3 regions of the Paraburkholderia gardini genome follow, and region 1 is predicted to be linked to each of the others. Evidence: predicted binding sites of a transcription regulator. Region 1 holds the regulator's gene; each other region holds the start of a gene.
The links. Region 1 encodes LexA, which represses DNA repair genes until DNA is damaged. Its sites were predicted from a motif close to ACTGTATNNNNATACAGT; they were not measured.
Positions count from the first base shown of each region.

Region 1 (10,436 bases):
GCGGGCCAGCGTGAGACGTCGCTTCATGCCGCCCGAGAGTTCGCCGACGCGCGCGTCGGCCTTGCTTTCGAGCCGCGCGAATTCGAGCAGCGACGGCACGAGATCGCGCGTCTTTACCGCGCTCAGGCCGAAGTAGCGGCCGAACACCAGCAGATTCTCGCGGACGGTGAAATCGGGATCGAGATTGTCGAACTGCGGTACGACGCCCACGCGCATGCGCGCGTAACGCGCCCGCGACGGGATCGGCTCACCGCAAAGACGGATCGTGCCCGCATCGGGTGCGGCGATGCCGAGCAGCATGCGCAGGGTCGTCGTCTTGCCGGCGCCGTTCGGGCCGAGCAGGCCGAAACACTCACCGGCGCGCACGTGGAACGAGAGGCCGTCGACGACGGTCTTATCTCCATAATGCTTCTTCACGTCTTCGAATTCGATTGCAGCGGCTGACATGGGACGAGACCTGCTCCGTTCGTTTCGAGCCTGCGTTGAAAAACGCCCGCGACGCCTGCGAGGCGGGGGCAGGCTATTCTAAGGGCATCGCTGGCGATGCGCTGGGCGTCATGGCACAGCGCCGGGGCATCTTTTGCACTGCGGCAGGGCATCAAATGCGGTGGCGACGCACCTGGCGTTTTCCATCCCTTGCAACCTGAATTGCGGCGCACCATGATTGAAGTGAAGCCGCGATCGACGCGGATGGGAGATGACCATGGCGAGCTACCAAAAAATCCTGCTGTGCTACGACGGCTCGCGCGAAGGCCGCAAGGCGCTGCGTTGCGGCGCTGACCTTGCACTGGACCTGAAGGCCGAAACGCACCTGCTGTCGGTCGTCGACATGCGCTCGAGCATCGCGCAGAGCGCGGGTTTGCTCACCGATGTCGCCTGTGGCCGTTTCGAAGACACCGCCCGCGACATTCTCGAGGAAGGCGTGAACTGGCTCACCGAACGCGGCGTTCAGGCGCACGGGCATTTTGCGTTCGGGAATCCGATCGATGAAATCGCCAGTCTGGCGAACCAGTTGCAGGTCGACCTGGTCGTGGTCGGCCATCGATGCCGTACCGGCCTTTCGCGATGGTGGATGGGCGCGGGCAACACGCCGCTGCTGGATCGTGTCTCGTGCAGCATCCTGGTTGCGTGTTCTTCAGTGGCGGAGCAGCAACAGGCGGCTGCCTGAGGCTCCACCCGATCTCGGGGTAGAGACGCTGTTCAGCCGTTGAGATCGACGGCGGACAGCTTCCACGAAAAGAGTCCATCGCGGCGCAGGATCGCGGAATAGCGCGTATCGCCGACGCCGTGCTGATACGTGACGACGAACTCGTTGATTCCGCGATAGCCCGCGGTAGTTTGCGGCGGCTGGGGCGGCGTCTGCTGGACCACGGTTGAAGATGCGGGCGCCGTTGCCGTTCCAGCCGACGGTGCGTCCGTCTGACCACCCGTTGCGCCATTCGCCACCGGGCCAGCCGGCTCGGGCGGCCGTTCGCCGGGTTCGCCGCGCGGCGGCATGCCATTCAGCAATGCGGCGACGCCATCTGGTGTCGCGTACGCGTCCACCAGCGGACCAATCAATGCAACGCCGATCATTGCGCCGATCGCGGCAAGCGGATTGCCGTTGTGTTGCGCATCGAGCCGCCGTGCGAGCAGGCCGGTGACCTGCTGCTTCAGGCTGTCGCGCAGCGCCGGAAAGTCGACGTATTCATTGACCGTTTCGGCATCGCGTGCGTCGGCGGCACGCTTCAGGCGATCGAGCGCGACGTAAGGCGACGCATAACCATACCCAAGCGCAGCGATAACAGCGACAACAACGATCGTGATCACGAACGCGTGGAAGGGCCGTCGGTTTCGTGTGGGTATCAGAACACTCATAAGTTGCGGTCAACGTTAAATGTTATTTAACGTTGACCGCAACAAAGCGGAAACGATCCCTTGTGACGCGCCACACAGCGACACAGCCGCGGGAAACCGCTCTCGCGCGCCTTCAGTTATTCGAACAGCGCGCCTTGCATCGCCGCGCTTTCTTCGGCGATGCAGCGATCGATCATGCTGCATACGGCGTCGACCGTTCCCACCATGATGAGTCGTGACGGCCCGTGATACACGCGCACCGGGGCGCGGCGCCCCGGCTCCGCATTCAGCCCGGAATTCAGCGAGACACGCGCAAACGCCGGCATTGCGGAAGGCAGCGTGGGCGTTTCTGTCGTTGCGTCACGCTCGAACAGCGACGGCGCATGGAGAACGTCGAGCGCCCCGCACGGCACCAGGTTGCGCAGATGACGCAGACGTCCGAACTGACGGAAAGGGAGCAGGCGGGCAAGACGTTCCATGTAACTCTCCAGGCGAAGTTCAGAATTCAGTCGGGCGGATCAGCCCGACTGCAATGCCTTCGAGCGCGAATTCCCCGCTGCCGGCCTGAACAAAGATGTTGTCGTAATCGGGATTCTCGGCGATCAGTTCGATACCGTCCGGCCGGCGCTTCAGGCGCTTTACCGTCACGTCGTCGCCGATCCGGGCCACGATGATCTGCCCGTCTTTCGCTTCGCTCTTCTTCTGGACGGCGAGCAGGTCGCCGTCGAAGATGCCCGCGTCGCGCATCGACAGCCCGCGGACCTTCAGCAGGTAGTCTGGCTTGCTCGAAAAGAGCGCCGGGTCACATGCGTAATGCTGCGAGATATGTTCCTGCGCGAGGATCGGGCTACCTGCTGCAACCCGGCCGATCAGCGGCAGCGACAGCTGCATGATGCTCGAGTGGGGCAGCGTGAACTGATAAGGGCTGTCATCCGAACCCAACAGCAGACGGATGCCACGCGAGGCGCCCGCTGCAAGCTCGATCACGCCTTTGCGCGCCAGCGCGCGCAAATGTTCTTCCGCCGAGTTCGCCGAGCTGAAACCGAGTTCGGCTGCAATCTCCGCGCGGGTGGGCGGGAAGCCGGTGCGTTCGATCGCCCGGCGGATCAGATCGAAAACCTGCTGCTGTCGTGCGGTGAGTTTGGTCATGGCGCCACTGTATGGATGAACAGGTGACTGTATTTTTATACAGTAATCCGCACATTTCAAGCTTTACTTTAAGTTCGCCCGGACCGGCGCCGCTGGAACGGCGTTTTTTGACGCTATTGCACCCGGATTCGTGCCGCAACACCGCGCCGGGCGGTCGTTACCACTTTTAAGTATTAAAAAATGAAGAACAATTATTTTTAATGATGAAGGCCGTTCGATAGACTGCCTCTCAATCGATGCAAAGCAACGCACACACGCCGCAATAACGAAAGAACAGACCGGAGAATTCGTCAATGAACAGCAGCACGGGGCTGGCAGGCAGGACACGACAAATCGTTACGGCGCTCGCGCTGGGCGTCGCGGCAGCGGCCGGTTTCGCCGCTCAGGCGCACGCAGCGGATGCGACGACGTTGTTGAACGTCTCATACGACCCAACACGCGAGTTGTATCAGGACATCAACCAGGCGTTCGGCAAGGAATGGAAGGCGAAGACCGGCGAGCAGGTCACGTTCAAGCAGTCGCACGGCGGCTCGGGCGCCCAGGCGCGCTCGGTGCTCGACGGGTTGCAGGCCGACGTGGTGACGCTCGCGCTGGCTTACGACATCGACGCGCTGGCCGCCAAAGGGCTTATCGACAGGAACTGGCAGAAGCGTCTGCCGGACAATGCGTCGCCGTACACCTCGACGATCGTGTTTCTCGTGCGCAAGGGCAACCCGAAGCACATCAAGGATTGGGACGATCTTGTGAAGCCCGGCGTGTCGATCGTGACGCCGAACCCGAAGACATCGGGCGGCGCGCGCTGGAACTATCTGGCCGCGTGGGCCTATGCCGAACATCAGCCGGGCGGCAACGCCCAGAAGGCGAAGGAGTTCGTCAGCAAGCTCTACAAGAATGCAGGCGTGCTCGATTCCGGCGCACGCGGCGCGACGACGAGCTTCGTGCAGCGCGATATCGGCGACGTGCTGATTGCGTGGGAAAACGAGGCGTTCCTGTCGATCAAGGAATTCGGCGCGGACAAGTTCGAGATCGTCGTGCCTTCGGTGAGTATCCTGGCTGAACCGCCGGTCGCGGTGGTCGACAAGGTCGTCGATAGACATGGCACACGCAAGCTGGCCGAGGCGTATCTGAACTTCCTGTATAGCGAGGAAGGCCAGGAGATCGCCGCGAAGAATTTTTACCGGCCGCGTTCGGACAAGGTGCCGGCCGCGCTGACGGCGAAGTTTCCGAAGCTGAAGCTCTACACCGTCGACGACAGCTTTGGCGGCTGGGCCAACGCCCAGAAGACTCACTTCGCGGACGGCGGCGTCTTCGATTCGATCTATCAGCCGCAGTGAAGCCGTTCCCTCGCGATGTATGAGCATGAGGATCAGCAGTAAGGCCAGAAAGGCGTGCCCGTCGGGTGCGCCTTTCTGACTGGATGGGCCCCTGAGTTTCAATCCGGCTGAACCCGCCTTCACCTGTTTCGAGCGTGAATTGAAAGCGGTTTTAACCCCGAACGAGCATCCAGCATGACGACGTTGACCTTCCGCAAGCCGAGCGCGTTACCCGGCTTCGGCCTGACACTCGGTATCACGGTGGCGTATCTGAGCCTCGTGGTGTTGATTCCGCTTGCGGCGACCTTCCTGAAAACCGCGACGCTCGACTGGCCGCAGTTCGTGCGCGCCGTGACGTCGCCGCGCGTGCTCGCGTCGTACCGGCTGACATTCTTCGCCGCGCTGGGCGGCGCGCTGATCAATGCCGTATTCGGCTTTCTGGTGGCGTGGGTGCTGGTGCGCTATACGTTTCCGTTCAGACGTCTCGTCGATGCGGTCGTCGATCTGCCGTTCGCGCTGCCGACCTCCGTGGCCGGTATTTCGCTTGCCGCCGTGTATGCGGGCAACGGCTGGCTCGGACAGTTTCTCGTGCCGCTCGGCATCAAGGTCGCGTTCACGCCGGCGGGCGTGCTGGTCGCGCTGACGTTCATCGGTTTGCCGTTTGTCGTGCGTACTGTGCAGCCGGTGCTGGAGGAGTTCGAGCGCGAACAGGAAGAAGCCGCTGCCTGCCTCGGTGCGTCGCGCTGGCTGACGTTTCGCCGGGTCGTGCTGCCCGCCGTTTTTCCCGCGCTGCTGACAGGTTTCGCGCTGGCCTTCGCCCGTGCGCTCGGCGAGTACGGCTCGGTGATTTTCATCGCGGGCAACGTGCCGATGAAATCTGAAATCACCTCGCTTCTCATCATCACCAAGCTCGAACAGTACGACTATGCGGGCGCGACGGCGCTGGCGGTTGTCATGCTGGTCGTGTCGTTCCTGATGCTGCTGCTGATCAACACGCTGCAGTGGTATCTGCAACGGCGTACGAGCCGCGGGGCGTCAGGGCCGTCGTTGCCGCCGGGGTCGCACGCGAACAGTCCGGCAGACGCTGTCGTTTCCGGAGGTGCGCAATGAGCCGCGATTCCGTGACGACAGTCCCGGCTAACCCGCTCAAGGCCGAAGCAGTGCGCCGTCGCCCCGATCCGGTGACGGAAAGACGCGCCGTGCGCTGGCTGCTGATCGGCATTGCGCTGCTGTTTCTCGCGCTCTTTCTCGTCGTGCCGCTCGCGGCGGTGTTCTATCAGGCGTTCAGCAAGGGTGTCGGCTTCTATTTCGAAGCGCTTGCCGATCCGGATGCGCTGTCGGCCATCAAGCTCACCGTGATCACCGCGGCAATCGCCGTGCCGCTCAATCTCGTGTTCGGGCTTGCCGCATCGTGGTGTATCGCGAAGTTCGAATTCCGCGGCAAGGCGCTCCTCACGACGCTGATCGACTTGCCGTTCTCCGTGTCGCCGGTGATCTCGGGTCTGGTCTACGTGCTGATGTTCGGCGCGCAGGGCTGGTTCGGGCCGTGGCTCCAGGATCACAACGTGCAGATCATCTTCGCCGTGCCGGGCATCGTGCTCGCGACGATCTTCGTTACGTTCCCGTTCGTCGCGCGCGAGCTGATTCCGCTGATGCAGGCGCAGGGCAACGACGAAGAAGAAGCCGCCCATGTGCTCGGCGCATCGGGCTGGCAGATTTTCCGCCGCGTCACGCTGCCGAATGTGCGCTGGGGACTGCTGTACGGCGTGATTCTCTGTAACGCGCGCGCGATGGGCGAGTTCGGCGCGGTATCGGTGGTGTCGGGCCATATTCGCGGGCAGACCGACACGATGCCGCTGCACGTCGAGATTCTCTACAACGAATACAACTTTTCCGCGGCGTTCGCCGTGGCCTCCGTGCTCGCGCTGCTGGCGCTCGTCACGCTGGCCCTGAAGCTGCTCGCGGAACGTCATCTGTCGGCGGAACAGGCCGATGCGCGGGCCGTACCAGCGTACGCCGGCCCCGTCACCCTGTCGCCGGCGCCGGTGCCGTCGCATGCGGCCGGCCGTCCGGTTCAGTAAGGAGAGCAGCACATGGGCATCACCGTTCGTAACCTGCAGAAGCGTTTTGGCGATTTCACCGCGCTCGATAACGTATCACTCGATTTTCCGCCGGGCGAACTCGTCGCGCTGCTCGGGCCTTCGGGGTGTGGCAAGACCACGCTGCTGCGGGTGATTGCCGGGCTCGAATATGCCGACGCCGGCCAGGTCGTGCTGCAAGGCCAGGATGTCGCCGCGGTCGGCGCGCGTGAGCGTCAGGTCGGCTTCGTGTTCCAGCATTACGCGCTGTTCCGTCATATGACGGTGTTCGAAAACGTCGCGTTTGGTCTCAGGGTCAAGCCGCGCAGGGAGCGGCCGTCGGAAGCAGTGATTCGCGAGAAAGTGCATGAACTGCTGAAGCTCGTGCAGCTCGACTGGCTCGCGCAACGCTTTCCGTCGGAACTCTCGGGTGGACAGCGTCAGCGGATCGCGCTCGCACGCGCGCTGGCTGTCGAACCGAAAGTGCTGCTGCTCGACGAGCCGTTCGGCGCGCTCGACGCGAAAGTGCGCAAGGAGCTGCGCAGCTGGCTGCGGCGTCTGCACGACGACCTGCATATCTCGACGATTTTCGTCACGCACGACCAGGAAGAAGCGCTCGAAGTAGCCGACCGCATCGTCGTGCTCAATCGCGGACACGTGGAGCAGGTCGGCAGCCCGCAGGACGTGTACGACCATCCACAGACATCGTTCGTCTACGAATTCCTCGGCGCGGCGAACCGTCTGCACGGCAAGGTGGATGGCGGCGGATTTGTGGTCGACGGCGCGGCGTTGCCGGTTTCCGTGGCGGCGGGCTTCGAAGGCCCGGCGTTCGCGTATGTGCGCCCGCATGACATCGCGTTGTATCCGGAGGCGGACAGCCATCGCGACGGCATCACGGTCGGCGTGCGGCGGGTCGTGACGCTGGGCGGTTCGGTGCGCGTCGAGCTTGAGGGACACGGAGGCCGCGTGCTCGAGGCCGAGCTCGACCGCGAGGCGTGGCGTGAACTGCGGCTGAACATCGGCGACGGCGTAACGGCCGTGCCGCGCGCCCTGCGCGTGTTTCCCGCACCCTGATCACGAATGCCCCCATGCACATGAATTAACCCAACCTGACTTCGGTTCAACCCGGGACGAGAACATGAATTTCCAGCAACTGCGTTTTGTGCGCGAAGCGGTGCGCCAGAACATGAACCTGACCGAAGTGGCGAACGTGCTTTACACGTCGCAGTCGGGCGTATCGAAACAGATCAAGGATCTCGAGGACGAACTCGGCGTCGATATTTTCATCCGTCGCGGCAAGCGGCTGACAGGACTGACCGAGCCGGGCAAGGCGGTGCATCAGTTGATCGAGCGGATGCTGCTCGACGCGGAGAACCTGCGCCGCGTCGCGCGTCAGTTCGCCGATCAGGACAGCGGCCATCTGGTCGTCGCCACGACGCACACGCAGGCGCGCTATGCGCTGCCGAAGGTGATCCGCCAGTTCACGGCAGTATTTCCGAAGGTGCATCTCGCACTGCGTCAGGGCAGTCCGCAGCAGATCGCGCAGATGATCATCAACGGCGAAGCGGACATCGGCATTTCGACTGAAGCGCTCGACCGTTATCCGGACATCGTCACGTTCCCGTGCTACTCGTGGCATCACGTCGTGGTGGTGCCGAAGGACCATCCGCTCGTCGGCCGGCCGAACCTGACGCTCGACGAAATCGCCGAATTCCCGATCGTCACCTACGATCAGGATTTCACGGGCCGCTCGCACATCGACCAGGCGTTCGCGAAAGCGGGCGCGATGCCCGACGTCGTGCTGACCGCGATCGACGCCGACGTGATCAAGACGTACGTCGAACTCGGCATGGGCATCGGCATCGTCGCGGCGATGGCCTACGACGCGAAGCGCGACACGGAGCTTGTCGCGCTCGATACGCAGCATCTGTTCGAGGCGAGCACGACGCGCGTCGGTCTGCGCAAGGGCGCGTTCCTGCGGGCGTACGCGTACCGGCTGATCGAAATGTTCGCGCCGCAACTGAACGAAACGGAAATCGCGGCGCAGCTGCGCGAGGCAGCCTGACGGGCATTCGCGGCGAGGATGGCGATGGCGCAATCATGCGTCCGCGCGGTCGGGCATACGCCGCGTGGAACCGCGCCGCGCATCGCTTACAATCGCCGCCATGAATACTTCCACTTCTTCCTCCGGCGCGGCGCCGTCAAGCGGTCTGCCGCGCATTGCCGTGCTCGCGACGGGCGGCACGATCGCGGGTTCCGCCGCCGATGCCACGAATACCGCCGGTTATCAGGCGGGCGTGGTCGGCGTCGACCGGCTGCTCGCGGCGGTGCCGGCGCTGGCGGGCTTGGCGCAGGTGCAAGCCGAACAGGTTGCCAGCATCGACAGCAAGGACATGGCGCTCGCGCTGTGGACCACGCTCGCGCAACGGGTGAACACGCTGCTCGCCGCGGACGACATCGACGGCGTCGTCATCACGCACGGCACCGATACACTCGAAGAGACCGCGTATCTGCTGCATCTCACCGTGAAGAGCACGAAACCGGTCGTACTGACCGCCGCCATGCGGCCCTCCACGGCACTCTCCGCCGATGGACCGCTGAACCTGCTGAACGCGGTCGTCGTGGCTGCCAGCGCCTCGGCGCACGGGCAGGGCGTGCTCGTCGCGGTCAATAACCGGATCCACAGCGCGCGCGACGTCGTGAAAACCAGCACGTTCGCCGTCGACGCCTTCCAGTCGCCCGAAGTCGGCGCGCTGGGTTGGGTGCAGGACGGGCAGGTCGAGTTTCAGCGCGGCGTCGTGCGTGTGCATACGATCGCCACCGAATTCGTGATCGGCGCGCAATGGCCCGACGTCGAGATCGTCACGAGTTACGCGGGCGCGTCGCGCGTGGCCGTCGATGCGTTTGTCGCGGCGGGTGTGCGCGGCATCGTGGTCGCGGGCACCGGGAACGGCTCGATCCATGCGTCGATCCAGCTGGCACTCGCGGATGCCGTGTCGCAGGGCGTGGCCGTCGTGCGCGCGTCGCGGGTCGGCGCCGGTCACGTGATGCGCAACGGCGCCGCACCCGACGACACGCTCGGTTTTGTCGCCGCGAACGGGCTGAATCCGTACAAGTCGCGCGTGCTGCTGATGCTGGCGCTCGCCGCCGGCGCAACCGGCCCGGTCGTGCTGCAGCGCGCTTTCGATACCTATTGAGCGGCGGGCACGTCGCGAGGTTTGGCCGTCTGTGAGGTAATCCACGCGACTGGATGCTACCGGTCACGCCCGGCATGCAATTCGTGACGCTCGCCGGCGCGATCGCCAACGACGTCCACGGCAGGAATCATCACGCACGCCATATGACGTATCGATGAAACGCGGCGGTGCAGGTTCGACCTGGACCGCCGCTTTTTTTGTTTACGTCATGTTCGACGTAACGTATCGAAGCAACCTTACACAGCGGGAATCACCAGCACCTGACCCGGATAGATCCTGTCCGGACTCTTCAGCATCGGTGTATTCGCCTGAAAGATCACGTCGTTTTTCGCGCCGCTGCCGTAATATTTTTCCGCGATCTTCCACAGGTTGTCGCCGGAGACGACCGTGTGGAACCGGGCTTCCGGCGCCGGACGGGTGACCGTGAGCTGATCGTCCACCTTTTCGACGTTGTGCACGTTGCCGGCCGCGACGAGGATTTTTTCTTTCGTCGCCTGGTCAGGCGCTTCGCCCGAAACGGTGACGGTATGGCTCGCGCCGTCGTACGTGACCTGCAGACTGGTGGCCTTCAGGCCCTGAACCTTGATGTAGTTCGCGATGGCGTCGCCGGCAATCCTGTTCAGCGTGGCGATATCCACGGGTGCCGCCGCTGGATCTGCCTGAGCGGCTTGAGCCGGTGCCGCTGCCGTGCCGAACAGTTTTTCGCCGGCGTCCTTGATGAAACTGAGCATACCCATCGATCGTTCTCCTGACGTGATGAAGAGGGCGCATGCAGCCCCCTGGGAATCTGATCGCAAGACAACCAGATAGAACCGGTCAATGGTAAGAAAGAATGACGGGAGGTTTGTCAAAAAAGATGAAGG
Region 1 covers NZ_CAJQZB010000005.1:94,470-104,905, reverse strand. Annotated here, with positions in the region: gene nodI (nodulation factor ABC transporter ATP-binding protein NodI) at 1-519, opposite strand, end outside; gene LPA37_RS05870 (universal stress protein) at 704-1,168, shown strand; gene LPA37_RS05865 (DUF2939 domain-containing protein) at 1,201-1,857, opposite strand; gene LPA37_RS05860 (hypothetical protein) at 1,974-2,315, opposite strand; gene lexA (transcriptional repressor LexA) at 2,335-2,985, opposite strand; gene LPA37_RS05850 (sulfate ABC transporter substrate-binding protein) at 3,279-4,319, shown strand; gene cysT (sulfate ABC transporter permease subunit CysT) at 4,494-5,408, shown strand; gene cysW (sulfate ABC transporter permease subunit CysW) at 5,405-6,379, shown strand; gene LPA37_RS05835 (sulfate/molybdate ABC transporter ATP-binding protein) at 6,392-7,450, shown strand; gene LPA37_RS05830 (CysB family HTH-type transcriptional regulator) at 7,515-8,441, shown strand; gene LPA37_RS05825 (asparaginase) at 8,542-9,573, shown strand; gene lysM (peptidoglycan-binding protein LysM) at 9,810-10,310, opposite strand.

Region 2 (10,436 bases), on a different contig from region 1:
AGGACGGCAACCTGCGCGGCGCGATCGCGATCAACACGCCGCGTGATCTGAAGATCGCGCGGAAATGGATGAACCAGGGGCGTGCGGTCGATCTCGCGACGCTGACCGACGCCGGCAAGGCGCTCGCCTAATTCCAGTTATGGACAGGACACCAGGCATGAGAACCATCGACAACACCATTGAATATCGAGGCGGCGCCGGTGTCTCCGGTCCCGTCACCCGCGGCTCGATCATCGCGCGGCTCGAACGGCTGCCGGGCAACGCGATGCAGGTGCGCGCGCGTATCCTGATCGGCCTCGCCACGTTTTTCGACGGCTTCGACGTCATCGCGATCGCCGCGACGCTGCCGATCCTGATCCAGAAATGGCATCTGACGCCCTGGGAAATCGGCTTTCTGATTGCATCGGGTTCTGTCGGCCAGCTGTTCGGCGCGTTCCTGTTCCCGTGGCTCGCCGAGCGGAACGGACGCGTTCGCGCGATCGCGTGGAGTTCGGGGATCATCGGCGTGACGAGTATCGCGTGCGGTTTTGCGCCGACGTTCGCCATGTTTGTCGCGCTACGCGTGATTCAGGGCTTCGGGCTTGGCGGCGAACTACCCGTCGCCGCGACCTACATCAATGAGATCAGCCGGGCCCACGGGCGCGGGCGCTTCGTCCTGCTGTACGAAATCGTGTTTCCGATCGGGCTGCTCGCGTCGAACGCACTGGGCGCGTGGATCGTGCCGCGTTTCGGCTGGGAAGCCATGTATTTCATCGGCGGTATGCCGCTGATCCTGTTCTTCGTGCTGCGCAGGCTCGTGCCGGAATCGCCGCGCTGGCTCGCCGAACGCGAACGGATGGCCGAAGCCGATACCGCTGTGCGCGCATTCGAACGCGCCACGAAGGGGCCGCTCGCGCCGGTGACACACGCCGCCGAATTCGAGGCGCTCGCCGCTCGCCATCCGAAGCGCCGCATGAAGGACCTGTTTGGTCCCGCGTATCTGAAGCGCACGATGGCGGTCGCGATGCTGTGGATCACGTGCGGCTTCATTCAGTACGGTCTGTCGACCTGGCTGCCGACGATCTATCGCAATGTCTATCACGCGCCGTTGCAGCTCGCGTTGAACCTCGCCGTGGCGGCCTCGGTGCTCGGCGTGCTCGGCTCATTGACCTGCGCGCTGCTGGTCGACAAGGTGGGGCGCAAGCCGATCATCAATGTGTCGTTCCTGCTGTGCGCGCTTTCACTCGCGCTGGCAGGCGTGTTCCATGCTTCGTCGGTGTATGTGGTCGCGACGTTCTGCGCACTCTCGCTGGGTTTTCTGGCTTGCGGCTTTATCACCGCTTATGTCTATACGCCTGAGCTGTATCCGACCAGCATCCGCGCGTTCGGCTGCGGCGTGGGTGGTGCGTGGCTGAAGATCGCGGCGATTTTCGCGCCGGCCATCGTGTCGAAGACGATGATCGGCGGCAACCTCGATGTCGCGTTCTATATTCTCGCCGCCGTGCCGTTCCTCGCGGCGATCGCCGTGCATTTCCTCGGGATCGAGACCAAGGGGAAAGTGCTGGAGCAACTGGAAGCCTGATTTCAGGCCGCGGCGTTGTCGATGTGACAGCGCCGCGCGCGAACTTCAGGCTGGCTCCCGATCAGAATCCCGGCGCCGGATTCTCCGGAATCTGGTTGCGCAGGCTCAGGTTGATCGCGTTCCAGCCACGTATCGCGGCGATGGTGTACGACAGTTCCGCGATCTGGGTCTCGTTGAAATGCTCGCGCAACTCGCGATAAGCGTCGTCCGTGGTGTCCTGATGAGGCAACGCGTTGACGGCTTCGGCCCAACCCAGCGCCGCGCGCTCGCGGGCATCGAAGAACGGCGCCTCGCGCCAGCCGGCAATCGCGTTAAGGTGGCGCGGATCGGCGCCCTGTTTGATCAGATCTCGCCAGTGCATGTCGATGCAGACGCCGCAGCCGTTGACCTGCGAGACCCGCAAATTCACCATTTCCACGATCCTCGGGCCAAGCGAGCTTTGCTTGGTAGAGCCCGAAAGATTGATCATCGCCTTCAGGTTAGCCGGAGCGAGTTGAAAGAAGTTGATGCGTGCTGCCGTCATGATTTTCATCCTCTGATTGTGCTTGCGCCCTTCGCGCGTTGCATATCTACCAGACGTGCGGGACGGTCCGTTTGTGACAGGTACGGGTATCTTCCTCGCCGCCATCATCGGACGACGGGTAGCAAGGGAATCGCGCTGGCGATTACATCTGACGCGCCGGGCGCGGCGGCGTGCATCACGCGTCTGCTGTCGGGCCAGCGATCACGCCATGCCGGTTTCATGGTCGCCTGGCATGACATCCAGGGCTAAAGAATGTCCGCTGCCTGCCGTTAACGCATACGAGAACCCGTGTTGTGCGGAGTTCAGAAGGAAGTTCCGCGCAGGAACGCTGGCACATGACAGCGCCGTCTGATGCCATCAAAGCCCTGTTCTTGCGCCTTACAATACGCGCCCACCACCCGATATGCTCAGTCCCGTCAGCTTTCTCGTTGTCGCGATTATGTCCTGCGCGGTGAGCATGGCGGTTTTCAGTTCGCTATTACGCGCTGACATACCGGGATTGCCGCGCTGGATTGGCGCAAACGCCCTGCTGGCTGTCGCGCTCGGCCTTCTTGCTCTGCAAGCCCCCATGCCGGCGCGTATGGTCATCCTCATCGGGAGCGCGTTGCTCGCGGCTGCGGCGCTTCTGATGCTGCAAGGCTGCCGGCAGTTCTTTGGACTGCGCCCATCACATTCGTTCGAGTATGTCGCGTACGGCGCCCTGATGCTCGCGATAGTCTATTGGCAATATGTGTCGCCCAACGTCAATGCCCGCGCTGCGCTGATGTCGGCGTTTCTCGCATACATTCGCATTGTCATCGGCTGGATTACATATAAGTTGCGCCCGCCGGACAGGCCGAAGTACGGCTACTACTTTATGTCCGTTGTGGCATTTCTCGGAGCGGCTATCCATCTGTCGCGCAGTCTCGTCTGCATGCTGGGGTGGGAGCATCAAACCAGCTTTCTTGCGCCCACGCCGATGAACATTGCGTTTCTCGGCCTCGGCATATTGACGCTGCCGGCGCTCTCGGCAGGCGTCGTCATGCTCGCTCACGACCGCATGGCAGAGCGTATGGAGCGGCTTGCAAACGTCGACGGACTGACTGGCGCGCTGGTACGCCGTGCTTTCCTTGTTCGCGCAGAGGCATTGCTGAGTGACGCGAAACGTTCCCGGTTGCCGTTGTCCATCGCAATCCTGGACCTCGACAAGTTCAAGGCCATCAACGACGAACATGGGCACGCGGTCGGCGACCGGACGCTTGCGCATTTTGCTTCGACGGTATCGGGCGGCTTGCGAAGCGGCGATATCTTTGCACGCCTGGGGGGCGAAGAATTTGCCATATTGTGTCCATCTACCGGGCAAGCCGACACCATTCGCCTGATGGACCGGTTCCGTGCCCAGGTCGCTTCATCACGTTGGACGATCTCATCTGGCGCCGTACCGTGCACGTTCAGCGCCGGTGTCGACGAGTATCGTGAGGGCGACACATTCGCAGACATGATGGCACGCGCCGATGCCGCGTTATATGCAGCGAAAGCCTTAGGCCGGGATTGCGTTGTCGGTACATCATTGGCTGCCGGTCAACGGGTCCGGTCGGTTCAAGGCGAGAGCACGAGCGCCTGAGGCTATCCTGGCGTCGTCCTGCCGCACATGACTTTGCAGAAGTTGCACGGCGACTTCCTTCAAGCGCCCTTCGTATCTGTCAATAACGCACTTTCAACATATGCGGCGAACCTCGCTGGCAGGATGCCGTCCATCCGGCGCCCTGCCGTTCAAGGCTGGAAGACCATAACCGCGTGCGCGTCGTGGTGCTGTGCAAAGAGGGACGACGAACCCCGGACAGGTTGATCTGGCTGCCGTTTGCCGCAGTCACGCGACGATAACCGGGCGACGCCGACAGTGATGCCCGCAACGTACTCCAGTGCCCCCAGACTGACAATGTACCAGGCGTTGCCTCAGGCAGGCATGCTCACAAGGAATCACGAAGACTTCGCGTCTGTGGCATTACGCGAGGCGCACAAACGCCATGCGGCCTTCGGCGCGGCGATGGTCTCGACGGTGTGGCGCCACCAGCGTTCACCGCGATGCGGCGCGCCCAGATCCAGCCGCTCGCCCATGCGGGGCGTCGACAGCGCGACACCGCGCGCGAGGGCCAGCCCCGTTACCCTTTCGAACGGCTCCTGCCAGCGGTGCATCGCGAGATCGAAGGTGCCATTGTGAATCGGCACGAGCCAGCGGCCGCGCAGATCGATGTGCGCCTGCACGGTCTCTTCTGGCTGCATGTGAACGTATGGCCACTGCGCGTCGTACGCGCCCGTCTCGACCAGCGTGACGTCGAATGGCCCAAGGCGCTCGCCGATCGCCCGGAAGCCGTCGAAGTAGCCGGTGTCGCCGCTGAAGAACACGCGCAGATCATTGTCGACGATCACCCACGACGCCCATAACGTACTGTTGCCGTCGAGCAGACTACGGCCGGAAAAATGCTGCGCGGGCGTAGCGGTGAACTGCACGCCGTCCACCTCGGTGCCTTGCCACCAGTCGAACTGCCGCACCTTCGAAGCGTCGATGCCCCATTCGATCAGCCGGTCGCCGACGCCGAGCGGTGTCAGAAACACGCCGGTGCTCTGCGCAAGCGCGAGCACGGTTTCGCGGTCCAGGTGGTCATAGTGGTCGTGCGACAGGATCACGCCTCGCAGCGGCGGCAAATCGGCCAGCGCAACTGGCGGCGCATGAAAGCGCTTCGGACCGAAATGGCGAAACGGTGAGGCACGCTCGGCGAACACGGGATCGGTCAGCCAGAACTGGCCGCGCAGCTTCAGCAGCATCGTCGAATGACCGAGCCGGTAGAGGCTGCGGTCGGGCGCCGCATCGAGCTGCGCACGCGTCAGCGCATCGATGGGCAACGCGTCTGTCGGCGCGGTGCCGCGCGGCTTGTTGAGCAATATGTTCCACACAATGCCGAGCGTCTTGCGCAAACTTTCGGCAGGACGTGGCTTGACGTTGTGAAAGCGTTCGCCATCATGCTGCGGCGAGGTGCTGGACAACGCGCGGCTGCGTTGTGCGGCTCTAAAGCCGAGCGCGCGGCTGACAAATGCGGGAAGCGACGTCATGAGGTAGGCCATCCAGATGGAAATGTACACCTGGCAGTGTAGTTTATTTTTGAGAAAAGTAAACTGCCTGGTGTAAAATTCAGCCATGGATCCAGGTGCCACCCATCAACGTCTGACTGACCGCAAGCGTGTTGCTATCGTCGACGCCGCGATCGAGGAATTCCTCGCGGCCGGCTACGACGCGACCAGCATGGACCGTATCGCCGCCCGCGCGCACGTCTCGAAACGTACGGTCTATAACCATTTCCCAGGCAAGGAAGCCCTTTTCGCCGCGATTCTCCATCAACTGTGGGACGCGAGCCAGCGGGGCCATGCGCTCACCTACCGCGCCGACAAACCGTTGCGCGCGCAGTTGCTCGACCTTCTGGGCCGCAAGCTCCGGCTGCTGAACGACGAGTCCTTTCTGTCGCTTGCGCGTGTGGCGATCGCGGCCGGAATCCATTCGCCGGAGCGGGCGCGGGACATGGTCGCCCGTCTCGGCGAGCGCGAGGAAGACCTGACCGTGTGGGTCCGGGCGGCCGTCGCAGACGGCCGTCTGAAGATCGACGATCCGCTCTTCGCGGCGCTGCAGTTGCAGGCATTGGTGAAGGCTTTTGCGTTCTGGCCGCAGGTGACGATGGGCCAGGCGCCGCTCGGCGAACGGGAGCAAAGGAAGGTCGCGGAGTCGGCCGCGGACATGTTTCTCGCACGCTATGCATGAGCCGTCTTCTGGGGGCTTGCGTTTCGATCTTCATGCCCACCGGACCGATAGTTCGCCGCTTTGTCCGTGCAAGGCCTCAGGCTGCTGACTTTCTTGATCCCGAAACCAGGGTGCGTGCCTCGCCCGGTTTCGGCTGGCAAAGTACGGACACGTCTAACCTGATCACACGATCCGCCCGCACTGATGGGGCGTTTCGGTGTTGTTGCATAAATCCTGACGGCAAATGTGAAGATCCACTTGGGCGCTATACCGCTGCTGGTTGTCTGGTGCCGAATACCTGCTTATGCCCGTCTCTACATCCGGATGACATCAACGACCATCTTCTTCTTGTCCCTGAACTGGTAAATCGTGATTGCCGCGTCTTTCAGATCGCCGTGCGAATCGAATGCGATTCTTCCAATCACACCGTCGTATTGCGTGCCGGATCTTCTCAAGCGCATCAGGGAGGACTATCCGAATCTCGTGATCGAACTGACCAGCGACACCTCGTCCAGTCTTGCGACGCAACTTGTAAGCGGCCACATCGACGTTTCATTTCAGACGACGGGCGTCAGCGGCTCGGACATGGCAAATGTGCCGCCAGGCAGTCTGCCGATGCGCTGGATGGCGAGCCCGGCGCTCAATCTGTCAGCTCAGGCATTGACGGAGGCAGAACTGGCTGCCTACCCGGTTATCAGTTTCGCGCGTCATTCGCCGCCACACGAGTTTCTGACGGGATTGTTCGCCGCTAGCGGCGATGTTCAAGTGCAGATCAACTGTCTGTCGTCGGTGGCAGCCATCATCCGGCTCGTAGTGGACGGGTTCGGCATTGCCGTGCTGCCTCCCGCATTTGTCATGCGCGAGCTCGAAGCCGGTCAACTGCAACTGCTGCAAGTGACGCATCGGGTGCCCGCGTTGCCGCTCGTCGCCGCGTTTCGGCGCACGCCCGATAGCCTGCTTTCCGAGTCGATCACACGACTTGCACTGAACGTGGTGCTCGAATTCAGCCTGAAACATGGCCCCGATTTCGCGCAGTTCCCACCCACGGACGAAACAATTTCGCGCGCCTGAACGCTCCCATCATCAACACGAGTATTCCGACATGCTGACCACCCTCGCCATTTCGATTGAACCGCTCGATGCGATCCGTTGTGAGCCTTATGGCTGGATGCTCGGCAAGCCCGTTCGCGCCGACAGCGACGCGCCGTCGTACATCAGCCCCGCATCGGATTTCTGGCGTGAGCATCTGTTTGACACTGACTCGCCGGGTGAAACGGAAATCCTGTGGGTGATCTACCGGAACCGCGATGACAAGGTAACGTCTCTCGAACTGCATCGTCTGACCCAGCAGGCCATCGTGCCACTGACGGCGCCAGTCATCCATATCGTCGCGACCTCACTGGACGACGGTACCCCGAACCTGAATTCCTTGCGTGCGTTCGACATTCCGGTCGGTAAGGGCCTGTGCATGCGGCCCAATATATGGCACGCGACCCGGGTTCACGAACGCGAAGCGACGTGCCTCATGCTCACCCGCCCATCGACGACCTACGACCTCGTGGTTCATCTCAAAACACATGCGCCAGCATGCGAAAGTGTCATGCGAAGTATCGAGATGCACCGGCTCGAAAGATAGCAGCCGTCGCGATTCGGTAAGCAGGAAACCCGTTGCAGCCGCGTTCAAGTCGTTGCTGTACGTCTGGCCGACCGGCTTGCGAACGCGCCTGTCCATGAAGTTTCACCCCAAAAAGTGTCTGTTCACCGCTACGGAAATCCGTGTAGGATACTGTACATCCATACAGGTATTTTCGAAATCCAGTGACTGTCCCGTCCCCCATTCCGGAAGCAATACATCCATCGCTCTGGCGGGCGTCGCAGCTTGCGCGTGGCCGCGGCCGTACGGTCGAGACTGGATATGCGGCGCTGTCGGCAGAATTGCCTGGCGGTGGCTGGCCCGTCGGCACGCTCGTCGATCTGCTGGTCCAGCAGGCCGGCGTGGGTGAGATGCGGCTGCTGCGCCCTGCGCTCAGCGAACTGGGTAAGCGACCGGTTGCGATGGTGCAGCCGCCGCACATTCCCAACGGACCTGGCCTTGAGTACATCGGGCTCTCGCCAGGGCAACTGATGCAGATTCGGGCCTCGAAGACAGCGGACGCATTGTGGGCAGCAGAGCAGATTCTGCGCGCAGGCAGTTGCGGCGCACTGCTGTTCTGGGCGCAATACGTTCAGACCTCGTCGCTGCGGCGACTGCATCTCGCAGCACAGTCTTCGGAAACGTTGTTCTTCATGGTCCGCCCGCTGGCGGCAGCACAGGACGCCTCTCCCGCGGTTTTAAGACTGGTCCTCCGGCCAGAACGCGACGGTCTGACCGTCGACATTACGAAGCGACGAGGTCCAGCACGCGCAGAACCTCTGTCCGTCCCACTTCAACCAACACCTGTCCTGTTTTCCCACCATGCGCGTATTTCTCGCCGTCCACTTGCCCCGGTTGCAACTCGAGGTCTTCCAGCCGAAGTGGCGGCCTGAGCCCGCACACGGCTGCGTGGTCCTGGACAGGGACAAGGTGCTCGCCGCAGACGGGGTAGCCAGGTCTGCGGGCGTGCGGGTTGGCATGCAGCGCGGCGGTGTGTTGACGCTCGCGCCAGAGGTAGAAATGTACGAGCGCGACCCCGGCCGTGAACATGTCGCGCAGCGCGAAGTGGCAGTGGCGCTCATGCAGTTCTCGCCCGATGTCGCGGTGCTCGAAGAGGCTGTCGTCGTGGTCGACGTCGGCGCAAGCCTTCGGCTTTTTGGTGGACTACTTGCTGTATGCCGGCAGGCGAAAGCGATACTCGAAGCCATTGGACTGACCGCGCGGATAAGTGCCGCGCCCACAGGGCAAGGCGCATGGCTGCTGGCAAGGCACCGGAGTCGGCGCGTACTCAAGATTGACTCGCTTGAACGGCAACTGTCCGCGTTGCCGCTGCTGTCGGTGCCGGAAGTGCGACCGTTCACCGACTGGTTTACCGGGCTTGGCTGCGAGACCATAGCAGATGTCCGGCGGCTGCCGCGCGCGGGGCTGCAGCGCCGTTGCGGCGAGCACCTGCTTGATTCACTCGACCGTGCTTTCGGCACGACGCCAGAGCTGTTTGACTGGCTTGAATTGCCTCCAACGTTCTCTGCGCGCATTGAAATGCCCGACCGCATCGAGCATGCGGAAGCAGCACTTTTCGGCGCTCATCGCCTTGTCGTGCAGCTTTGTGGCTGGCTTTGCGCGAAGCATCTGGCGCTCACAGGCGCGACGCTTTTGCTCGAACATGAACGCGGCAGACAGGCGATAGACCCTACGCCCATCGAGATTGCGCTGGGTGAGCCCACATGGCGAGAGGACCATCTTGTCCGGCTCATCAAGGAACGGCTTGCCCGTGTTGAACTGACCGCGCCGGTCATCGCACTGCGACTTGATGCGTTGGACGTGCAACCGGCGGTACCGGTGTCCAGCACGCTCTTTCCAGAACCCGGTGGCTCCGCGGAGGAGCATGCCCGCCTCGTCGAACTGCTGGTCGCAAGGCTTGGCGAAGACAACGTGCTCAAACCTTCGCCAACGGCAGACTACCGGCCGGAAATCGCGAATCGATGGGTACCAGTCGGCAACACGTCGAAAAGCACCATGCTTCCAGAGGGACTTCCACGACCAACATGGCTGCTTGAGAAGCCGGTACGTCTGCTCATGCGCAAGCACCGACCGTTTTATGGTTCACCGCTGCGGATGGTGTCGCCGGGTGAGCGCATTGAGGCTGGATGGTTCGATGGCGAGTTGATGACGCGCGACTATTTCGTCGCACAGACTGAAGACCAGACCTGCTTCTGGATATACCGCGAGCGCGTCAGCAGTCGCGACGCGGAAGAAGACCAGCGGTGGTTTCTCCACGGCCTCTTCGGATGACAGGCCATGGATTCCACCTTTTCCACACTGCCGGCGTACGCCGAGCTGTTCTGCTTTTCGAATTTTTCATTCCTGCATGGCGCTTCGCATGCAGAGGAACTGGTCGGGCGCGCAGCGCAACTCGGCTACTCGGGTCTGGCAATAACAGACGAATGCTCGCTTGCGGGTATCGTACGGGCGCACGTTGCGGCCAAGGAAGCGAAGCTTCCGCTCGTCATCGGGTCGTACTTCCGGCTCGTCAATGCCGACGGTTCAACGGCGTTCGGTCTCATCCTCCTCGCCCAGAACCGCGAGGGATACGGGAACCTCTCAGAGCTGATCACGCTTGCCCGCACACGCGCGCCGAAAGGCCAGTATCGGCTGAGGCCGCAGGACCTGTCGCGGCCCGACCGGGAAAACAGCCATCTGCGCGGCATGCCCGATTGCCTCGCGATACTGGTGCCCGACTTTCCCACGAAAGAGGATGTTCTGGATGCACAGCTTGAGTGGTTCGACCAGACATTTCCAGGGCGTGCGTGGTGTGGGCTCGTGCTTCATCAACGGGCGATGGATGACATCCATCGCGGTGCCGTTGAATACGTTGCCAACAGGCATCGCATACCCGTCGTCGCGCTCGGCCAGGTGGTGATGCATGTGCGCTCGCGCAAGCCGTTGCAGG
Region 2 covers NZ_CAJQZB010000038.1:30,509-40,944, forward strand. Annotated here, with positions in the region: gene LPA37_RS22455 (NAD(P)/FAD-dependent oxidoreductase) at 1-131, shown strand, start outside; gene LPA37_RS22460 (MFS transporter) at 158-1,561, shown strand; gene LPA37_RS22465 (carboxymuconolactone decarboxylase family protein) at 1,623-2,084, opposite strand; gene LPA37_RS22470 (GGDEF domain-containing protein) at 2,488-3,687, shown strand; gene LPA37_RS22475 (MBL fold metallo-hydrolase) at 4,044-5,174, opposite strand; gene LPA37_RS22480 (TetR/AcrR family transcriptional regulator) at 5,260-5,874, shown strand; partial or broken gene LPA37_RS22485 (branched-chain amino acid ABC transporter substrate-binding protein) at 6,168-6,293, opposite strand; gene LPA37_RS22490 (substrate-binding domain-containing protein) at 6,292-6,924, shown strand; gene LPA37_RS22495 (ureidoglycolate lyase) at 6,956-7,489, shown strand; gene imuA (translesion DNA synthesis-associated protein ImuA) at 7,672-8,379, shown strand; gene LPA37_RS22505 (Y-family DNA polymerase) at 8,309-9,778, shown strand; gene LPA37_RS22510 (error-prone DNA polymerase) at 9,785-10,436, shown strand, end outside.
Region 2: imuA (translesion DNA synthesis-associated protein ImuA) is a predicted target of LexA. The motif match lies at 7,639-7,656, and genes of this name have one in related genera.

Region 3 (10,436 bases), on a different contig from region 1:
GCAGTGAACAGAATTTAAGACGTGCGTTCATGCGAAGGTTCGGGGTGTTGCCGCTTGATTATCGCGAGCGGTTTGCGTCCGCTGCCTGAAGGGTTTTGACGTATCTGACGGCGTGCACGGTGCGTTGAACCGCTTGTGACCCGTGTGCAGACGGTTCAGGTCACGCGGCCGGTGCGTTTTGTGCGCTCGTGCGTTCGTGCGCTTGTTCGTTTGTCTTCGCGCACAACGTGGTATCTCCGGATCGTGTATCGCGCTGTTTCTGGCACTCGTATAATCGGCTCCTTTCGATAATCTCAATTCCCGAACGGAGTGCAGGATGAGTAGAGTCAAGACCCACAACCCTGCGGCCCCGATGGACCGTTCCGAAACCACCTTCCGCTTTCTCGCCGAGCCGACCTCGGTGAACTTCGGCGGCAAGGTTCACGGCGGCGCGCTGATGAAGTGGATCGACGAAACCGCCTACGCGTGCGCGGCGGTCTGGTCGAGCCGCTACTGCGTGACGGTAAGCGTCGGCAACATCCGTTTCCGTCGTCCGATCCTGGTCGGCAATCTGGTCGAACTGCGCGCCCGCGTCGTCGCGACGGGCCGGACCAGCATGCACATTCACGTGTCGGTGCAGGCCGGCGACCCGAAGGGCGGCGAGCTGCTGCAGACGACTGATTGCCTCGTCGTGATGGTCGCCGTCAACGAGAACGGGCACCCGATTGGCGTGCCGTCGTTCGAGCCGGAAACCGACGAGCAGAAACGCCTTGCGAAGTACGCGATGGACGTCAAGGACGCGCTCGATGCCATCGTCGAACTGAAGCCTGAAGAGGTGGTGAAAGGCGCGGTTTGATGGGGCGTCGCTGCGGGCCCTGAACGCGCGCGCCGGGTGAGTGCGCGTGGCCTGAGCCTGCCAGGTAAAGACACCAGTAAGGACACCAGTAAAAAACGCTGCGCCGGTTCACGCCGGCACGGCGTTTTTCGTATCGGTATCCGGGCCGGAGATCAGGCATCGGATCCGGCAAAAGATCGACCCCAGCCGGACGTCAGGTCTTGATCGTGCCGACCATGTCGGCTGGCTTCACCCAGTCGTCGAATTGCTGTTCTGTCACGTGACCGAGCGCGAGCGCCGCGGCTTTGAGTGTCGTGCCTTCCTTGTGCGCTTTTTTCGCGATCTGCGCGGCCTTGTCGTAGCCGATGTGCGGATTGAGCGCGGTGACGAGCATCAGCGATTCGTTCAGCAGCGTCTCGATACGGTCGTGGTTCGGTTCGATGCCGACCGCGCAGTTGTCGTTGAAACTCAGCGCGCCGTCAGCGAGAAGCCGGATCGATTGCAGCACGTTGTGGGCGATCATCGGACGGAACACGTTGAGCTCGAAATTGCCGCTCGCGCCGCCGAAGTTCACGGCGACGTCGTTGCCGAACACCTGGCAGCACAGCATCGTGAGCGCTTCGGACTGCGTCGGATTGACCTTGCCCGGCATGATCGAGCTGCCCGGTTCGTTCTCCGGAATCGACAGCTCGCCGAGGCCGCAGCGCGGACCGCTCGCGAGCCAGCGGATGTCGTTCGCGATCTTCATCAGGCTTGCGGCCACCGTTTTCAGCGCGCCGTGCGCGAAGACGAGCGCATCCGCCGCGGCCATCACCTCGAACTTGTTCGGTGCCGACACGAACGGCACGCCCGTCAGCTTGCCGATCGCAGCCGCGACCTTGCCGGCGAACTGCGGATGCGCGTTGAGGCCGGTGCCGACGGCCGTGCCGCCCTGCGCGAGTTCATACAGATGCGGCAGCGCCGATTCGAGATGCTTCGCGCACTGATCGAGTTGCGCGACGTAACCGGAGAACTCCTGACCGAGCGTGAGCGGCGTCGCATCCTGCAAGTGCGTGCGGCCAATTTTCACGATGCCAGCGAACGCTTTCGCCTTCGAGTCGAGGGTATCGCGCAAGGTCTTCACCGCCGGCAGCAGATTTTTGACGATGCCGACAGCCGCCGCGATGTGCATGGCCGTCGGGAACACATCGTTTGAAGACTGCCCGCGGTTCACGTCGTCATTCGGATGCACCTTGCGTGCTTCGCCGCGCTCGCCGCCGAGCAGTTCGCTTGCCCGGTTCGCGATCACCTCGTTGAGGTTCATGTTGCTTTGCGTGCCGGAGCCGGTCTGCCACACGGCAAGCGGAAATTCGTCGGGGTGCTTGCCTGCGATGATTTCGTCGGCGGCTTCGATAATCGCGCGGGCTTTCTTTTCGTCGAGTACGCCGAGGCCCTGATTTACTTCCGCTGCCGCGCGCTTGATGATGGCGAGCGCGGTAATCAGTTCGGGCGACTGCTTTTCAGTCGAGATCTTGAAGTTCTGCAACGAGCGCTGCGTCTGGGCGCCCCAGAGTTTTGCATTCGGCACGGCGATTTCGCCAAACGTGTCGCGCTCCATCCGTACATCTTCAGTCATGATTCAACTCCACTTGAGAAAGTGTTGCGGCGCGCGGCACTACCGCACGTCAAAGCTGGCTGTCGACTGGCAGCAGCATGAAAATTCCCGTCATCAGGTTCCTGTAAAAACCGGCGCCCGGATCCAGATTCCAGGTGCGTAACTGGCCTTCGACCTCGCCGGTCCAGACAAGGTCGCTCGGCGGCGCATCCGTTGCCTTGAGCCGCGCAAGCTGCGCGGGCGTGGCAAGTTCCACGCGATAGCTGACCGACGGAGCCGTTGCATGGTCGAAGATCGTTGCCAGCTGCTCCGCGAGCGGCCGGCTATGGATCACGAGCACCAGTTCCGTGTTGAGATTCGCGGAGCGCGGATCGAGATTCATCGAGCCGATCACAAGGATCCGCCGGTCGATCACGAATGTCTTGGCGTGCAGGCTCGAGTGCGAGGCCGAACCGATGAAATTGACCCGCGATCTACGCTGTTCCTGCTGCGGCATGAATTCGTAAAGCTCGACGCCGTGCGCGAGCAACGGTTCACGATATGGACTGTACCCGGCCTGCACGGCGACTGCATCGGTGGCGGCAAGCGAGTTCGTCAGCACGGCAACCCGCACGCCACGCGCCGTGAGCTCGCCGAGCGCCTTGACGCCGGCATCGTGTGGCACGAAGTAAGGCGACGTGATCAGCACTTCTTTCTGCGCCGCGTTCGTGAGCGCGATGACGCGCTCCAGCGGCGGGCTTTTGTAGTCGGGCGAAGGATGCGTGATCTTGTCGGGCGTGTCGGCCTTGAATTCGGCTTTCGCCCACGTGAGCCCGAGTTCGTCCTTCTGGATCTGCGAGGCAAGCGGCGTGGCGTTGAGCGGTTTCGCGTTATACGGATCGGCGTTGGCGCGCCAGTGTGCCCGCAGTTCGTCGCGCATCGCATCGAGATCGGCGGCGTCGAATTTCTGCTTGTTGAGCGCGCGTAGCGGGTACGAGGCACTGCTGTTCCAGTACGCGTCGAAGCTTGCCGAAATGTCATTCGTGACCGGGCCTGCCGCGAGCACATCGATGTCGCGGAACTGCAGCGTTTCGCTCGCGCTGAAGTATTCGTCGCCGAGATTGCGGCCGCCGACGATCGCGAGCTGGTTGTCCGCGATCATGGCCTTGTTGTGCATGCGCCGCGTGAAATGGTCGAGCTGCGTCAACACGTTGCTCGTGCGCTCGTAGAAGCTTTCCTGCGCCGAACCGAACGGATTGAAGACGCGGATTTCGATGTTGTCGTGGGAATTGAGCGCGGCCATCACGCGATCGATGTCCTTGAAGTTCAGGTCGTCGACCAGCATGCGCACCCGCACGCCGTTATCGGCCGCGTAGAGTGCGGCGGCGAGCAGCAGCTTGCCCGTGGTGTCCTCATTCGCGATGTAGTACTGCATGTCGAGCGTCTTCGTCGCGGCGCGGGCGAGTGCGATGCGCATCTGCAGCGCGTCGGTGCCGCTCGCCAGCACACGGAAGCCGGATTCGCCGGGATGCATGCGTTCGAGCGGGGCGAGCGCCGCGCCGAGCGCGGTGGGTTCCGACGCCGGCAGCGCGTGCGTGATGTCGCGATGAAGATCGGTTGCCGGTGGGCGCGTCGCGCAGCCGCTGACGAACGCAAGGAACGCACACGCGAATGCGAGGCGCAGGCTGGCGGCCCAAGCGACGTAAATATCGTGAAGCCGAACGCTGTTCTTGTTGCTGTTGTATCCCGGCACCTTGGCGCTCTCCCTGTGAAACGGCTGCTACCGCCTGGCAACTGGCGTACCGCGAGTCACCGCCGCAGCCTGAAAAGCATTCTAAGGGGAATCGGGCGGCCAGACCCACCTGGCCGTTCGGCAGATTGTTTGCGCCGGCGCGTCGCTTCAGAATGCGTGAACGCGTCGGGCGGATGGGGTGGTCGAGCGGTGACGGGCACGTCACGGGAAGGCGTGGGGAAAGGAAGGGTAACGCGAAGTGCGGCGAACAGGCGGAATCGAAGGATAACGGAGGACGCAGCGCCGGCGGCAAACACACGGCAACAGGCTTGAGGATCAGCCGCCGCCGTGTGAGCGCGGTCATCGGGACGATGACCGCGAATGGCGGATTACGACGCGCCCTGGCTGCGCCCGGGCGCGAGCGGGGCGGCACCGTCAGGGTGCGTCGACCCCTTCGCCGGGCGGCCTGCCCAGTAGCCCGCGAGCAGCGACCCGGACAGGTTGTGCCACACCGAGAACAGCGCGCCCGGGAGCGCGGCGATCGGCGTGAAGTACAGCTTGCCGAGCGTGGCGGCAAGGCCGGAGTTCTGCATGCCGACTTCGATGGCGAGCGTGCGGCACACGGCCTCGTCGAAGCCGAGCAGGCGGCCGCCCCAGTAACCGCCGAGCAGGCCGATCCCGTTATGCAGCACGACGCCGAGCATCACCAGGAGGCCGACGGACGCGATGCTCTTTTGCGTGCCGCCCACGACTGCCGCGATGATCAGCAGAATGGCGACCATCGAAACGAGCGGCAGCACGGGCTCGATCCTGCGCACGAAACGGCTGAACAGATGGTTCACGATCAGGCCGACGACGATTGGCAGCGCGACGATCTGCAGGATGCTCATCAGCATGCCGTGGACGTCGACCACGATCGAGGCGTCGACGTACAGGCGCGTGAGCAGCGGGGTCGCGAACACGCCGACGAGCGTCGACAGCGCGCTGATGGTGACGGACAGCGCGACATCGCCGCGCGCCAGATAGATCATGACGTTCGACGCCGTGCCGCTCGCCACGCTGCCGACGAGCACCATGCCCGCCGTGAGGTCGGGCGGCATGCGCAATGCCTTCGCGATGGCCCACGCGGCAAGCGGCATCACGAGGTAATGCAGCACGATGCCGGCCACGACCGGAGCCGGCCGCGTGAACACACGCTGGAAATCGGCCACTGAGAGCGTGACGCCCATGGCCAGCATGATGATCGTGAGCAGCGTGGTGACGTGCGGAGCGATGGGTGTTACGGACGTCGGCGAAAAACAGGCCGCGAACGAGACGAACACGGCCCACAGGGGGAAAAGGCGGGTAGCGCGGGCGAGCATGAAAAGATCCTGTTTGCCTGGATTGACGGTAAATACGGCGCCGCTATGTAGCGGACGCTTATTTTACCGGCCGGTTTCCAGTCGACAGGCGTTTCCAGCCATGTTTTCAGCGTTTACCGGGTAAGTCCTGGGTCGGTCGCGCTATCGGTGCCCGGCTGACCGGCCGGGATGGCGGGTACGCGTCGCAGGCTCAGGTGGTGAAAGCGCAGCGTCATCAGGAGCGCCACGCTGGCGAGGCCCGCGGCGAGGCCCCACCACAGGCCGCGCGCCCCGAGGCCAAAGTGGAACGCCAGCGTGTAGCCAGTCGGAAAGCCGATGCCCCAGTAGCCGAATGCGGCGGCGATCATCGGCACGCGGGTGTCTTTCAGGCCGCGCAGGCAGCCGGAGCCGACCGTCTGCATGCCGTCGACGATCTGGAAAATCGCCGCGACGCCAAGCAGGGACGCGGCGAGCGACACCGTCGATGCGTTCGCCGGGTCGTCGAGATGCAGATACAGACCGACGATCGCGTGCGGTGCCACGATCAGCACGGTGCCCGACAGCACCATGAAGCCGACGCCGAGCGCGATCGCCACGAACCCGGCGTGCCGGGCGGCAAGCGGTTGTCCGGCGCCCGACCAGTAGCCGACTCGCACGTTCGCTGCCTGGCCGATCGCGAGCGGCACCATGAACGCCACCGAAGCAACATTGAGCGCGATCTGGTGCGCGGCGAGCTGGGATTCGCCGAGCAGGCCGACCATCAGGCCGGTCGCGAGAAAAAGCGTCGACTCGACGCCGTAGGTGATCGCAACGGGCCAGCCGATGCCGAACAGCTCGCCCATGAGCGGCATCTCCGGACGTGTCGCCGTCACGAAATGGCGATATCTCGGACGCAGGTGGAGAAGCGCCATCAGGATGAGCGCCGTCAGCCATACCGTGATGGTCGTCGCCGCGCCCGAGCCGAGAAAGCCGAGCCTCGGCAGGCCATACGCGCCGTGAATCAGGCCGTAGTTGAGGAACGCGTTGACGCCCACGCCGCCAATCGATACCCAGAGCAGGCGCTTCGCGGCGCCGATCGCGGGCAGGAACGAGCGCATCAGGCCGATCCCGATCAGACTCGCAGGCGTGCCCCAGCGCAGCATCGCGCAGTATTCGCCGACGTTATGGGCGAGCAGCGTGGGCTCGCCGAACGCGAGCAGGATCGGACTCGCGAACGACAGCAGCGCGAACGCGGGTATCGCCAGCAGGATCGAGAGCAGGAGACCTGTCCAGTAGATGTGCGGCACGCGCTCTTCCGCCTGCGCGCCGCGCGCATGCGCGACGCTCACGCTGACGGACGTCAGCACGCCCTGCAGCAGCGTCACGACGACGAAGAACAGGTTCGCGCCGAGGCCGCCGGCCGCGAGCGCGTCGGGACCGAGCGAGCCGAGCAGGACGGTATCGGTGACACCCATCGCCATCTGCGAGAGCTGTGCGATGGCGAGCGGGGCGGCGAGGCGGGCGGTATCGGCGGCATGCCGCGATAGCGACGGTTGCGCGGCGGTTATGTGGGGCAAACCGGGTTGGGTCATGAACGAGGAACGGCGCGCGGAACGCGGTCCGCGCCGTTTTCTTCTAAAAGAGACAGCTTATTGGGAAGCTGTGCCGCTGTCGATCACGAAGCACATTTCTGGTGCAATTTCTTTCGCTAACCTTCGTGGACGGCGATCCGCGTGTCGCCCAGCAGCACCACCTGGCCCGCGCGGATCTTGCAGGTCTTGCGCGTTTCGATCTGGCCGTCGACGGTCACGGCGCCGGAAGCGACGATTACTTTCGCCGAGCCGCCGCTGTCGGCGAGGCCCGTGATCTTGAGCAGGTTGTGCAGTTCGACGTAGTCGCCGGTCAGCGTGAAATCGAGGTTGGGCATGGCGCGCGCCAGTCGGGATACGACATCGAATCATAAGCCAGAAGTCTCATGGACGCACTCTGCGTGCCTGCTTTGGCCCGCTCTGCAAGCAGATGTTATCGAGTTGTCAGGAAATGAAACGTTGAGTAACACCCGGTGTTTGCGGTCGAACTTCACTCTCCAGAGGGCAGTCTGTAGAAAAGCCTGCTGCATTTTGTAGCGAGGCTCAACAGACCGGACGCGGTGCGCATTGAATGCGGCACGCCAGATTCGACGCCCGGCCGGACAACTTGAGAGAGGAAAGCCATGACCCAGATTCGTTCGCTTCTGATCGGTACCGCCCTGACCGCCCTTGCTTCGAGCGCTGCGTTCGCGCAGACAGGCGCGCAACCGGCTCCGGGCGCGACAGCCCAGCCCCAGTCCCAGATGCAGATGCCCGCCGCGCAAGGCGCTGACATGGCGCCGGCCGCACCGGCCGCGCAGGGTGTAACGCCCGTCACGCCGGCGCCGCAACGACTGGTCGCGCCGGGTTCGGCCGATCCGCTCGTCCAGAAGCGTGATGCCAACGCGCAGGCAAACGCCGAATACCGCGCGTCGAAGAAGGCTTCGAAGGCGCAGATGAAGCAGGAACAGAAGGATGCGAAGGCGCAATACAAGCAGGACGTGCGCAACGCGAAGATCAACAAGCAGGCTGACAAGGCCGCCGCGAGCAACGAAATGAACGCGCAAATGCAGGGCACGCAGGGACAGGGCGCGGCTCCGGGAACCGATACACACCAGTAACCCGTCGGTAATCGCGTCTCTTGCCCGCGCCCATTTTCCGGGCCCCGTTTCAGCCGTTTCCCCTGCCGGGACCGTTTCATGCGGAGAATGCAGACGGCACAACAGGAGGTATCCCATGAAAACCAGCACACTCATCGCGGCGCTTGTCGCAGGTTGCCTGTCGGCCGGCATGCCGGCCGCCGCTTTCGCGCAAACCGCGCCTTCGCGTGATCCGGTATCGGAGCCTGTCACGCATGCAGACAGCAAGGCCGCGAAGGAACAGTCGAAGGCTGATAAAAAGGCGGCCGTCGCTCAGGCAAAGGCGGACAGGAAGAAGACCGATGCGCAGTCCGATGCCGACAAGGCAGCGGCCGACGCTCGCGTGAAGGACGCAAAGAAGCAGGATTAACCACGCACGCCTCTCGCGTCCCCGACCCGCGTCACGGTTTCGTCCGAGCCAACGGCGTGTCGCAACGAGCGGCCCGGAGCGCTATGCGCGTCCGGGCCGTTCCTGTCTGCGTGAGCTGAAAATCCCAAAGAAAGCGCGGATCGCTTCGGTCGCCGCCATGGAGCCCCAAACAGGGCGCTTGTCGGCACGGGTTGTATGGATATACAGTATGCGTCGCCCTCCGTCACCTTATGCTCCCGACCACTGTGCTCTCCACCGCCGATTCCCCGCCCTCCAATGCCGCCGCCTGGCTCGCGAAGCTCAACGAGGCCCAGCGCGAGGCCGTCGAATTCGGTGCGGACGATTCTGGAGAACCATCCGGCGCGCTGCTGGTGATTGCCGGCGCGGGTTCCGGCAAGACGAATACGCTGGCCCATCGCGTCGCGCACCTGGTGATGAAGGGCGCCGACCCGCGTCGCATCCTGCTGCTCACGTTTTCGCGGCGCGCCGCGCAGGAAATGATCCGGCGCGTCACGCGCATCGCGGGCGCCGCGCCCGGCGCGCGGGCGGCGTTCGCCCAGGGGCTCACCTGGTCGGGCACGTTTCACAGCGTCGGCGCGCGTCTGCTGCGCGAATACGCCGATCTCATCGGCCTGTCGCCCACCTTCACGATCAACGATCGCGAAGACTCCGCCGATCTGATGAACCTCGTGCGTCATGAACTCGGGTTGTCGGCGAAAGAGAAGCGGTTCCCGTCGAAAAACACCTGTTTTTCGATCTATTCGCGCGTCGTGAACACGAGTGCAACGCTCGCCGACGTGCTCGACACCGCGTTTCCGTGGTGTCGCGAATGGGAAGCCGAGCTGCGCGCGCTCTTTGCCGCGTACGTCGCGGCCAAGCAGACGCAGAGCGTGCTCGATTACGACGACCTTCTGCTGTACTGGTCGCACATGGCGGCGGAGCCGTCGATCGCGGCCGACCTGTCGGGGCGCTTCGATCATGTGCTTGTCGACGAATACCAGGACACCAACCGCCTGCAGGCGTCGATCCTGCTCGGCATCAAGCCGGACGGGCGCGGCCTGACGGTTGTCGGTGACGACGCGCAGTCCATCTATTCGTTTCGCGGCGCGACGGTGCGCAACATCCTCGATTTCCCGGCGCACTTCGATCCGCCGGCGAAACAGGTCACGCTCGAGCGCAACTATCGTTCGACACAGCCGATTCTTGCCGCATCGAACGCCGTCATCGATCTCGCGGCCGAGCGCTTCACGAAGAACCTGTGGACCGATCGCGCATCGGCGCAACGTCCGCGTCTTGTCACCGTCGCCGATGAAGTCGATCAGGCGCGTTATGTGGTCGAGAAAGTGCTGGAGGCGCGCGAGGACGGCATGAAGCTGAAATCGCAGGCCATCCTGTTCAGGGCCGCCCATCACAGCGCGACGCTCGAGATCGAACTGACCCGGCGCAACATTCCGTTCGTCAAGTTCGGCGGCCTCAAATTCCTCGATTCGGTCCATGTGAAGGACGTCCTCGCCGTATTGCGCTGGGCGGAAAATCCGCGCGACCGGGTGGCGGGTTTTCGCGTCGTCCAGTTAATGCCGGGCATCGGGCCGGCAACGGCCGCGCGCGTGCTCGATCAGGTCGCCGAACGCGCTGGCGCGACGCCGCCGGAAGACACGGACACAGCCGTCGGCCTGTATCGCGGTGCGCAGCACACAGCGGGCGCGCTGGCGTCGTTCACGCCGCCGGCCCGCGCGGCGCAAGACTGGCAACCGTTCGTCGAACTGATGTCGCAGTTGTGTGGGCGCCAGTCGGCCTGGCCGGCGGAGTTCGAGTTGATCCGCCGCTGGTACGAGCCGCATCTGGAGCGCAATCACGAAGATGCTTCGATCCGTCAGGGCGATCTGCTGCAGATGGAAAGCATCGCGGGCACCTATGCGTC
Region 3 covers NZ_CAJQZB010000007.1:128,630-139,065, reverse strand. Annotated here, with positions in the region: gene LPA37_RS07900 (GlxA family transcriptional regulator) at 1-89, shown strand, start outside; gene LPA37_RS07895 (acyl-CoA thioesterase) at 317-835, shown strand; gene fumC (class II fumarate hydratase) at 1,029-2,429, opposite strand; gene LPA37_RS07885 (phospholipase D family protein) at 2,479-4,095, opposite strand; gene panS (ketopantoate/pantoate/pantothenate transporter PanS) at 4,509-5,480, opposite strand; gene LPA37_RS07875 (MATE family efflux transporter) at 5,594-7,030, opposite strand; gene LPA37_RS07870 (RNA-binding S4 domain-containing protein) at 7,147-7,365, opposite strand; gene LPA37_RS07865 (hypothetical protein) at 7,651-8,127, shown strand; gene LPA37_RS07860 (hypothetical protein) at 8,243-8,515, shown strand; gene LPA37_RS07855 (ATP-dependent helicase) at 8,746-10,436, shown strand, end outside.
Region 3: LPA37_RS07855 (ATP-dependent helicase) is a predicted target of LexA. The motif match lies at 8,706-8,723, and genes of this name have one in related genera.